Regions from separate parts of the Exiguobacterium sp. N4-1P genome, predicted to be linked through region 2. Evidence: riboswitches for the same ligand, from Rfam matches in the RefSeq annotation. Region 2 holds a riboswitch; each other region holds the start of a gene.
The links. Region 2 has a riboswitch for S-adenosylmethionine ahead of A0126_RS13255 (alpha/beta hydrolase). Riboswitches for the same ligand answer to the same signal wherever they lie in the genome.
Positions count from the first base shown of each region.

Region 1: it holds a riboswitch for S-adenosylmethionine, as region 2 does, so the genes downstream of both, A0126_RS12490 (methionine ABC transporter ATP-binding protein) here and A0126_RS13255 (alpha/beta hydrolase) in region 2, are expected to answer to the same signal.
Region 3: it holds a riboswitch for S-adenosylmethionine, as region 2 does, so the genes downstream of both, msrA (peptide-methionine (S)-S-oxide reductase MsrA) here and A0126_RS13255 (alpha/beta hydrolase) in region 2, are expected to answer to the same signal.

Region 1 covers NZ_CP022236.1:2,431,173-2,434,448, forward strand. Annotated here, with positions in the region: gene A0126_RS12480 (alpha-glucosidase) at 1-379, opposite strand, end outside; gene A0126_RS12485 (aminotransferase class I/II-fold pyridoxal phosphate-dependent enzyme) at 546-1,733, shown strand; SAM riboswitch class I at 1,796-1,902, shown strand; gene A0126_RS12490 (methionine ABC transporter ATP-binding protein) at 1,986-2,999, shown strand; gene A0126_RS12495 (methionine ABC transporter permease) at 2,989-3,276, shown strand, end outside.
Region 2 covers NZ_CP022236.1:2,603,950-2,607,225, reverse strand. Annotated here, with positions in the region: gene A0126_RS13260 (thymidine kinase) at 168-785, shown strand; gene A0126_RS13255 (alpha/beta hydrolase) at 968-1,726, opposite strand; SAM riboswitch class I at 1,787-1,889, opposite strand; SAM riboswitch class I at 2,105-2,209, shown strand; FMN riboswitch at 2,362-2,506, shown strand; gene ribD (bifunctional diaminohydroxyphosphoribosylaminopyrimidine deaminase/5-amino-6-(5-phosphoribosylamino)uracil reductase RibD) at 2,665-3,276, shown strand, end outside.
Region 3 covers NZ_CP022236.1:374,043-377,318, reverse strand. Annotated here, with positions in the region: gene A0126_RS02020 (putative quinol monooxygenase) at 1-21, opposite strand, end outside; gene A0126_RS02015 (M20 metallopeptidase family protein) at 110-1,282, shown strand; SAM riboswitch class I at 1,353-1,459, shown strand; gene msrA (peptide-methionine (S)-S-oxide reductase MsrA) at 1,567-2,097, shown strand; gene A0126_RS02005 (ribonuclease FAU-1 family protein) at 2,520-3,065, opposite strand; gene A0126_RS02000 (DMT family transporter) at 3,088-3,276, opposite strand, start outside.

The DNA.
Region 1 (3,276 bases), 170 kb from region 2:
TGTACCAATCTGACTTATCATTCGTTTGATCACGGCGCGACTCCTCAAACCAGTGATGTTGATTACTTGTGTGATTGACGACAAGATCGAGAATGATTTTTAAGCCGCGCGCATGCGCCGATTCAATCAGCTGGTCCAAATCTGCCATCGTGCCGGCTTTCTCCATGATGCCGTAATAGTCAGCGATGTCGTAACCGTTGTCGATATCAGGTGATGTATAACAGGGGTTAAGCCAAATGACATCCACCCCCAGTGAGGCGATGTAGTCGAGCTTTTCAATCACGCCCCGCAAGTCCCCCATCCCGTCTCCATTCGAGTCGTTAAAACTCCGCCAGTACACTTGATAAACGACGGCTTCTTTCCACCAGGTCCGATTCATCTTTTCCATCTCCCGTCTAGTAGTCAATCGATTACTTGTCTAGTGTATCAAGAACATCGTCTGAAATTGGAATGTTCTTCTAATTTTTAAGGAATTTTAAAAAACCTCTTTCATTTTGACTGAAAATTCGCTATTCTTGACGACAATACCTGAAGGAGGAACAGAGATGAAACATTTCGCCCCATCGATCGCCATCGATCGCTTGCCCGATCCCGTCTTCGCAGAACTTGCCCAACGGATCGGTTCCGTCAAAGCCGCAGGACACGACGTCATCACGCTAGGTCAAGGAACACCGGACCAAACGACACCCGTACATATTCTCGATGCTTTAAAACAAGCCATCGATGATGCAAGTAATCTCCAATACCCGCCGTTTCGCGGACATGATTTCTTAAAACAGGCCGTCGCTAATTTTTATGAATCAGAATTTGGCGTGTCGGTTGATCCGGCGACAGAAGTCGCGATTTTACTCGGAAGCAAGGCCGGCATCGTCGCCCTTCCGCAGACGATCGTCAATCCCGGTGAAGGGGTCATCGTCCCGGATCCAGGTTACCCGGATTACTTATCAGGCGCAGCACTTGCCGGTGCGTATCCGATCACGCTTCCGCTTCTCGCTGAAAATAGCTTTTTGCCTGACTATGATCTCCTCGATTCGCTTGACGTCGAACGAGCCCGGATGTTGTTCCTCAACTATCCGAGTAATCCGACCGGTGCGACAGCGACGGCAGCGGCTTTTGAACAAACGGTCGCGTTCGCTGATGCACATGACATTTGCGTCGTCCATGACTTAGCGTACGGCGGGATCAGTTTCGATGGTCCGACGCGGAGTTTCCTCCAGACGGAAGGCGCTAAGCATGTCGGGATTGAGTTGTTTTCACTCTCTAAACGGTTCAACATGTCCGGCTTCCGGATTGCCTTTGCAATCGGTAATCCGTCCGTCATCGCGAGCATCGAAACATACCAGGAACACCTTTACGTCAGTGCCTTCACACCGATCCAGCATGCAGCGACGGTCGCACTTTCAAGCGATCAGACATGTGTCCGTGAACTGAGCGCCTTGTATGAGACGCGACGCGATGCGTTGTTCGGTGCATTAAACGAAATCGGCTGGGACGGACCGGTTCCCGGCGGTTCGTTCTTCGTCTGGCTCCCTGTTCCGTCCGGCTTCACGTCCCAAAGCTTCACCGATCACCTGCTCGACGAAGCGCATGTCGCCGTGACACCGGGTCATTTCTTTGGTACATACGGTGAAGGTTACGTCCGGATCAGTCTGATTGCCGATGTCGACCGACTCGTCGAGGCTGTCAAGCGAATCGGGACCCTTCAGCTCTTCCAAACCGCCGTTGCCGAATAATTCTGAAAAAACGTTTGACAGATGGGAATCATTTCCGTTAAAGTAAATCCCAACAGCATAGCTACTTATCGAGAGCGACCGAGGGATTAGGCCCAACGACGTCCGGCAACCACCAGTAATGGAACGGTGCCACATCCTACAGAACTTCTTTTGTTCTGAGAGATAAGTTACGAAATTCTACACTTCGTCGCTTTTTTCTGGTTGCTCTCTAACTGGAAAAAAGCGATTTTTTTGTATCGGGAGGGAAACATCATGATTGAGTTCGCACACATCACAAAACAATTTGTCCGTGACCGTACACCGATTTTTGCATTAAACGATGTCAACTTAACGATTGAACAAGGGGAAATCTTCGGCATCATCGGTGAATCCGGCGCCGGAAAAAGTACACTCTTACGGTTGATTAACGGACTCGAGACACCGACGAGCGGTACGGTCATAGTAGACGGAGCCAATCTATCACGTGTCTCCAAAACGTCTCTCCGCAAACTCCGTCTCCGGGTCGGTATGATCTTTCAACACTTTCAACTGATTCAGTCCCGCACCGTTGCCGACAATATCGCGTTCGCCTTAAAGGCTGCCGGTGTCAAACGACGTGAGTTCCCGAAACGGATTCAAGAATTAACGGCACTCGTCGGACTCGAAGGATTCGAGACGAACTATCCGAGCCAACTCAGTGGTGGACAAAAACAACGCGTCGGCATCGCACGAGCGCTCGCCAACAATCCAAACATCTTACTCTGTGACGAAGCGACCTCAGCGCTCGATCCGGTGACGACGCTCCAGATTCTCGATTTACTGAAAGATTTGAACGCCCGGCTCGGTTTGACGATCATCCTCATCACCCACGAAATCGACGTCGTCAAACAAATTTGTCACCGCGTCGCCGTCATGGCGCACGGTGAAGTCGTCGAAGTCGCTTCGACTTACGCCATATTTAGTCAAGCCGAACATCCGGTCACAAAACATTACGTCGATACGGCACTCCAAATCGAGTTGCCGGAACGGATTTTACGGACGACACCCGGCAAAGTCATTCGACTTCAGTTCACGGGTGAAAAAACAAGTGAGAGTACCTTATCTGAAGCCATCAAACAATTCGATATCGCAGTCAGCATCCTGCATGGGAAGGTCGACTACATTCAGGACGTCGCGTTTGGCGTCTTAATCGTCAGTTTGACGGGACCGACACTGCACGTGAATCGTGCCTTAACCTGGCTCGAGGGACAGTTGCACGCAATCGAGGTGATTCAAGATGTCGCTTGACCGGTTTACGACCATACTCCCTGACTTAACGAAAGCACTCGGAGAGACGGCCTTCATGGTCGGCATTTCACTCGCCTTCGCCATCATCATCGGAATTCCACTCGGGATTTTATTATTCATCACCGACCGCGGACTCTTTTTCCAAAACGTCTTCATTCGAACGACGTTGGACTTCGCCATCAACATCGTCCGCTCGTTACCATTCATCATCCTACTCGTTGCTTTGATTCCATTGACGCAACTCATCACGAAGACGACGATCGGTCCTGCCGCCGCC
Region 2 (3,276 bases):
CTTCTTCTATAGTGTACAGGAAATGAGGACTGGTTAAAACGACAAGGTGGGGAATCATGGGAATGAACGGATGGATTTTTGATTTCGAGAAGTCAACTCTTTTCCTTATATTCGATTCGGGCTATACTCGTTAAAGTGACTAATTTTAGAGGACGGTGTCTGCAATGATGCATGTAATAAATCAGTATGGTTGGATTGAAGTGATTTGCGGAAGTATGTTCTCTGGTAAGTCGGAAGAACTGATTCGACGCGTTCGCCGGGCTCAGTACGGGAAGTTGCCGGTCCAAGTGTTTAAACCGGCAATTGACGACCGTTATCATGAAGAACATGTCGTTTCGCACGTCGGCAACTCTGTCATCGCGGTACCGATGGCGACGAGCCGTGACGTGTACGCGGCAGTCGCACAAGAGACACAAGTGGTCGCGATTGACGAAGTTCAGTTCTTTGATGATGAAATCGTCGATGTCATCGAGGCCCTCGCGCAGGACGGAAAACGTGTCATCTGTGCCGGACTCGATCAAGACTTCCGGGCGGAACCATTCGGTAAGATGCCGGAACTTCTCGCACGGGCAGAGTTCGTCACGAAACTGCAGGCGATCTGCCTGTCGTGCGGTGACCCGGCATCGCGGACGCAACGTTTAATCGACGGTCGACCTGCCAACTACAATGATCCAATCATTTTAGTCGGCGCGTCAGAGTCGTATGAGCCGCGTTGCCGCCACTGCCATGAAGTGCCGGGGAAATCGCAAGCCCTGCAACAATGGAAGAAACAGCAACAGAACTGATGAAGTAAACGAAGGACTGATTCATCAGTCAGGACAACATCAATCAAATGGCCGATACTCCCATCGTTTCAAGGGAGCATCGGCCATTTTTTTGCGCATTCATATTGTTTTGGACGGCTTAGTCGATGCTTGAAACACGCATCGAAACAGTCTTCATCCCTTGCTTTCGCGCAGGAAAGACATCAACCGGTGTGGGTCAAACGACTATATTGGTGTACAAAGTGTGTTGCCTCGCGGACAATCGTTTCTTGATCATAATCGAGGGTCGCGACATGATAGGAGTCAAGCAGGCAATAGCTCCGTTTGTCCGTCGAACCGATGACTTGATAAAGGTAATCCGAACTTTCAGGCGGGACGACATGGTCTTCGGCAGAATATAAAATAAGTGTTGGAATCTCGATGGCTGGTAAGAGTGGACGTGTCTGGTCAATCAAGGTCAAAAGTTCCGATGCGCAGACGACAGGGACCTGGTCATAGATGATTTCAAACGCTTCACGTTTAATGTCTGGGGTACTTTCTTTTAAGTAGCGTGGACAGTCTTCAAAAGATAATGCTTCATAGGCAGGAATCGCTAACGCTGCATTGATCGTAATCAATCCGTCAGCAGGTAATCCTTCCGCGACGAGTGCAAGGGCAAGTGTCGCACCCATCGATTGTCCGGCGATGAAAATGGACGAACAATGATTGGTTAAGACGTCGAACCCTTGGCGGAGGCTTTGTTTCCAATCTTCAGCAGTCGACGCTTCGAAATCACGGATGCTCGTCCCGTGTCCGTCGAGACGCGGGGCATACACGGTAAACCCTTGGGCGGCAAACTGCTCTCCGACAGTACGGACGCTTTGAGGGGTTGCGTTAAAACCGTGAGACAGTAAAATACCGATTGGACCTCGTTCAATCAAAAAAGCTTCTGCGCCAAACAGGACGGGTGATGATGAATTCATAAAGGGTTCCTCCTTCTATTAAAAAACTCGTAGTGCTTTAGGCGCACTACGAGATTCTCGTAAGTATCATCCAAAGCATCGGCTTTGCTGGTCGGAGCACCTTGCATGTTGCAGGTTGCCGTGGGTTCGTAGAGCCAGATCTCTCGCCCACTCTTGATATATCGTATAGGAATTGTCGGAATAATCATTGTGAAGAGAATAGCATTGATTGAAATACGTTGTCAAGACGTCAAAAAGAAGTCGAAATTGATAAACTGGGTAATTTGGTTTAATTTTGAAAATATGGTTGACTTGAGAAAGGAATCCCCGTAGTGTAAGCATTAGATTCACGACATAAGAACGACTTGAAACATCACACATATGAACTTCATACCGTAGCACTTATCGAGAGAGGTGGAGGGACTGGCCCTACGAAACCTCGGCAACAGACTTCTTACGTCGTACTGTGCCAATTCCGTCAGACGTTTGTCTGAAAGATGAGCGGAGCGGATTCTGCCTTAGTGCAGATGGAAGGATCCTTTTCTTTTAAGAGAAGGGTCCTTTTTTTGATGTTTTCCTAAAAAAAGAGAATGAAATACAATTCATTTTGTATTTTAGAATGACCTGTGCTAGTCTTGAGCTGTATAACTCAATAACCAGTTCTTCGGGGTAGGGTGAAAATCCCAACCGGCGGTGATGCGATTGATAAATCGATGAGCCCGCGACCTGCAGTGTACGCACTGTGGCTGACTTGGTGAGACTCCAGGGCCGACGGTAAAGTCCGGATGGGAGAAGGACGAAACAATGCGCTTGCTGCCATTTTCTGAAAAAATGTTTTCAGGGAAAGGTCTGTTTCTGTATGTGTAAAAACAGAAACGCGAGACGCTTATTTCGTCAATCCTTCAATCACGACGCCCCTTTTACAGGAGGCGTCTTTTTTATTGAAAGGAGCGGAAAAAATGGAAACATTCATGAGTTATGCGATGCAACTAGCACACATGTTAAACGGTCAAACGAGCCCGAATCCGAGTGTCGGCTGCGTCATCGTCAAACAGGGGCGGATTGTTGGTTTTGGGGCCCACCGTTATGCGGGAGGACCCCATGCCGAAGTCGAAGCGCTCCTCATGGCAGGTGAAGCAGCACGCGGAGCCGATCTCTACGTGACACTCGAACCGTGCAATCATCACGGCAAAACACCGCCGTGTACGGAAGCAATCCTCGAAGCAGGAATCAATCGTGTTTTTATCGCGACAGAGGACCGCCACGCGCTCGTCGCAGGAAGCGGTATCACACGTCTCCGTCAGGCGGGGATTGACGTCGAAGTCGGTCTACTAAAAGACGAGGCAGTGGCACTGTATGAACCATTTTGGACGGCGATTGAACGAAAACGTCCGCATGTCACAGTGAAAGTCGCCCAAACGATGAACGGGACGATTGCGACGGGTGAACAACGCTTTATCACTTCGGAAGCGGCACGTGCTGACGGACGGCAGTTACGCGGGATACACGACGCGATTCTCGTCGGAAGCGACACGGTGATCATCGATGACCCGGCACTGACGTTGCGCAGT
Region 3 (3,276 bases), 800 kb from region 2:
GTTGACAATAATTTCTCCCATGACTTGTTTTCCTCCTCATCATTCATTACTCCTATCTGTACCCGTTTTATAGAAAGTCATACCTCAAAAACCTGAAAGGATGATTATGATGCAACAGCAACTCTTCACTCAACTCGATCAACTCGAACAACAAATCATTGAAAGACGTCGTGATCTGCACCGTCACCCGGAACTCTCTTTTCAAGAAGTGCGGACACCAAACGCCATCGCCTCATTTTATGATGAGCTTGGTCTCCCTTACCGCAGGAACGTCGGTGGTAGCGGGATCGTCGCGACCCTCAAAGGAAAACATCCTGGAAAGACCATCGCCATTCGGGCCGATTTCGATGCCCTGCCACTGCAGGAGGAAACGGATCTCGCCTTCCGTTCGATTCATCCGGGTGTCATGCATGCGTGTGGACATGACGGACATACGGCGATTGCACTCGGTCTTGCCTCGGCCTTTACAGCACTGCAAGAAGACCTTCACGGAACAATCGTATTCATTCATCAACACGGGGAAGAAGTCTTCCCGGGTGGTGCCATTCAAATGATTGAAGACGGCTGTCTTGACGGGGTCGATGCAATTTTCGGTACGCATCTCGAAAATGACTTACCTGTCGGAACAATCGGCTATCACGCAGGACATACGCTGTGCGCCATCGATGAATTCGAAATCGTCGTCCACGGACAGGGTGGTCATGCGCAAGCCCCTCATAAAACACAAGATGCACTCGTCGCCGGGGCACAACTCGTCTGTAATCTCCAACACCTCGTCAGTCGGCGCGTTGATCCGTTTTCACCTGCCATCATCGCAATCGGTTCATTCCACGCCGGAACGGCTCCGAACATCGTTACTGGTGAGGCACGGATTGTCGGAGAAATTCGAACATTTGACGAAGCGCTGCGTCACCAGTTACGACAGCAGGTCGATTTGGTTGCCCGGACGACGTGTGCCGGAATCGGTGCGAGCTATTCCATCGACTTTACGACGGGTTATCCTTCCCTTTGGAATCATCCGGTAGAAACAAATCTCGTTAAAGAAGCGACGGCTTTCTTAGGTGAGGCATCTGTCAAAGAACTCAAACCGATGATGGCAGCCGATGATTTCGCCTATTATTTAGAGCGTATCCCAGGAAGCTACTTCTTTACGGGGTCCGCCAAAACGGATGGGAGTACGATTTATCCGCAACATCACCCGAAATATGAAATCGATGAACAGGCATTGCTTATCGGCGCAAAAGCCTTAGGTGCAACCGTCCTTCATGCTTTAGAATCTTAAGGATTGACTTTGTCGTTTTAGAGATGCTATTATCACATCAATGATAACGAATTTAATCAACTTCATATAACACTTATCAAGAGTGGACTGAGAGATCTGGATCGATGACGTCCCAGCAACCTGCCTTCAGTGGCAAGGTGCTACGACCAGCAAAGCGCAAGCTTTGGTTGATAAAAAGCGACGACTCCTTTTGCAACCAAGCAAAGGAGTCGTTTTCGTTTTCTCGCTGTCAGAGCACGAATGATTATAGGGCGACTACCGCCAGCGGAAAGGACGAGATATAGATGGAAAAAGCAACATTCGCAGGAGGCTGTTTCTGGTGCATGGTGACACCATTCGAAGAACTGCCCGGTATTCACGGAATTGTTTCCGGTTATACAGGAGGACAAATCGAAAATCCGACATACGAACAAATAAAAACAGGCACGACCGGTCATTCGGAGGTCGTCGAGATTACATTTGATCCAGCGTTATTCTCATACGAGCGGTTACTCGAACTTTACTGGCCGCAAACGGATCCGACTGACGCCGGCGGACAGTTCCAGGACCGTGGGACACAATACGCACCTGCCATCTTTTATCATACGGAAGAACAGCGCCTTGCTGCGATTGCTTCACGTGACGCGCTTGCTGCGAGCAATCGCTTTAAGCAGCCGATCGTCACACGAATCGAAGCGGCACAAGCCTTCTATCCAGCAGAAGACTATCATCAAAACTTCCACAAAAAGAATCCGGAACACTACAAAAAAGACCGGAAAGCATCCGGTCGCGATGAATTCATCGATGTGGCTTGGAAAGAAGAAGTATCTGTCTAAACTAAAAAAGCCCGCTTCGTGCGGGCTTTCAGCATGTAGACAAACTCTTATGAAGAGTGACTATGCTATAACAAGAGGCAATCCGTTCGCGTTTCCCTGTCTCATCTCGTCTTCAAAGCGATTCGAGACAGACTGTGCTCTAACACTACTCTATGATTTTCTCTGCGGTACACCCTGAAAGCTTCGTTTTTCGTTGACTCCTACGGGAAAAAGCGCGTGAACACGCGCTGCCAAGAGGCTGGCAAGACCCTGCTCGTTGTCCGTGAGGATCAAGGAGCAACGGCTTGCGCCTCGCCCGAGGAAAGCAACGAAAAAGGAAGAAGCTTCCCCCCCACGTTCCTTTGTCTGCATGTTTATGTAGTCAAAAGTTTTCAATTGTCTTTTTGATAAGGTAGCCTAAAAGGTTTTGATTTCTGTCGACTCTAGTTATTCATCACATTCATTAATGTATCCTTATGGTGACGCGCTAACTTGATCAATTCAAAATCGCCCGTACTAATTTTGGCTTTGAGGGTTTCAACTTCCCCCCATGCTAACTCATACTGTTTTTTATCAATGACACCTTGAGATAAAGCATCTTCCAGTTCATCAGTATCCATTATGTACATATCACCAGACGGTAGCAGAACGATGTCTAAAAATAAGTCCTCCCACCACGGACTTCCATTAGTAAAACCATTCTGCAAACAAATATCGATATACCACTGCACAATATTTCCACTCGCATCGAACATCGTTGTAACAGCATGGTGTGCATTTGACGGGAACTGTTGCAGCCACATGTAACCATCATCCAAAATACAGACATGTCCCTTTTCATAATGAACGTTCAAGGGATGCGATACTTGAAGGGCATGCAATAATGTTACATGCCCTTCAAACTCTTCTGTCTCGATTAATGACTGTGCGTACGCTCTCTCGGTGATTCGCTTCCAATTCTCACGTTTTCCATCTCTTCGCTTTAGCATCTTCACACGCCCCATTCAACCATTACGATACCTTTTCCGACAACTCATCCGAAGATTCGATTTCTACGACTTGATATCGTTTCAACACAAAAATACCGGCTAGCATCACAAGCAATCCAGTGACTTGTCCGAGCGAAAGCTCAAGTTCCGGTAAACCGAACCAACCGAACAAGTCGACACATAATGCAAAACTCAGTTGCGAAATCAAGAC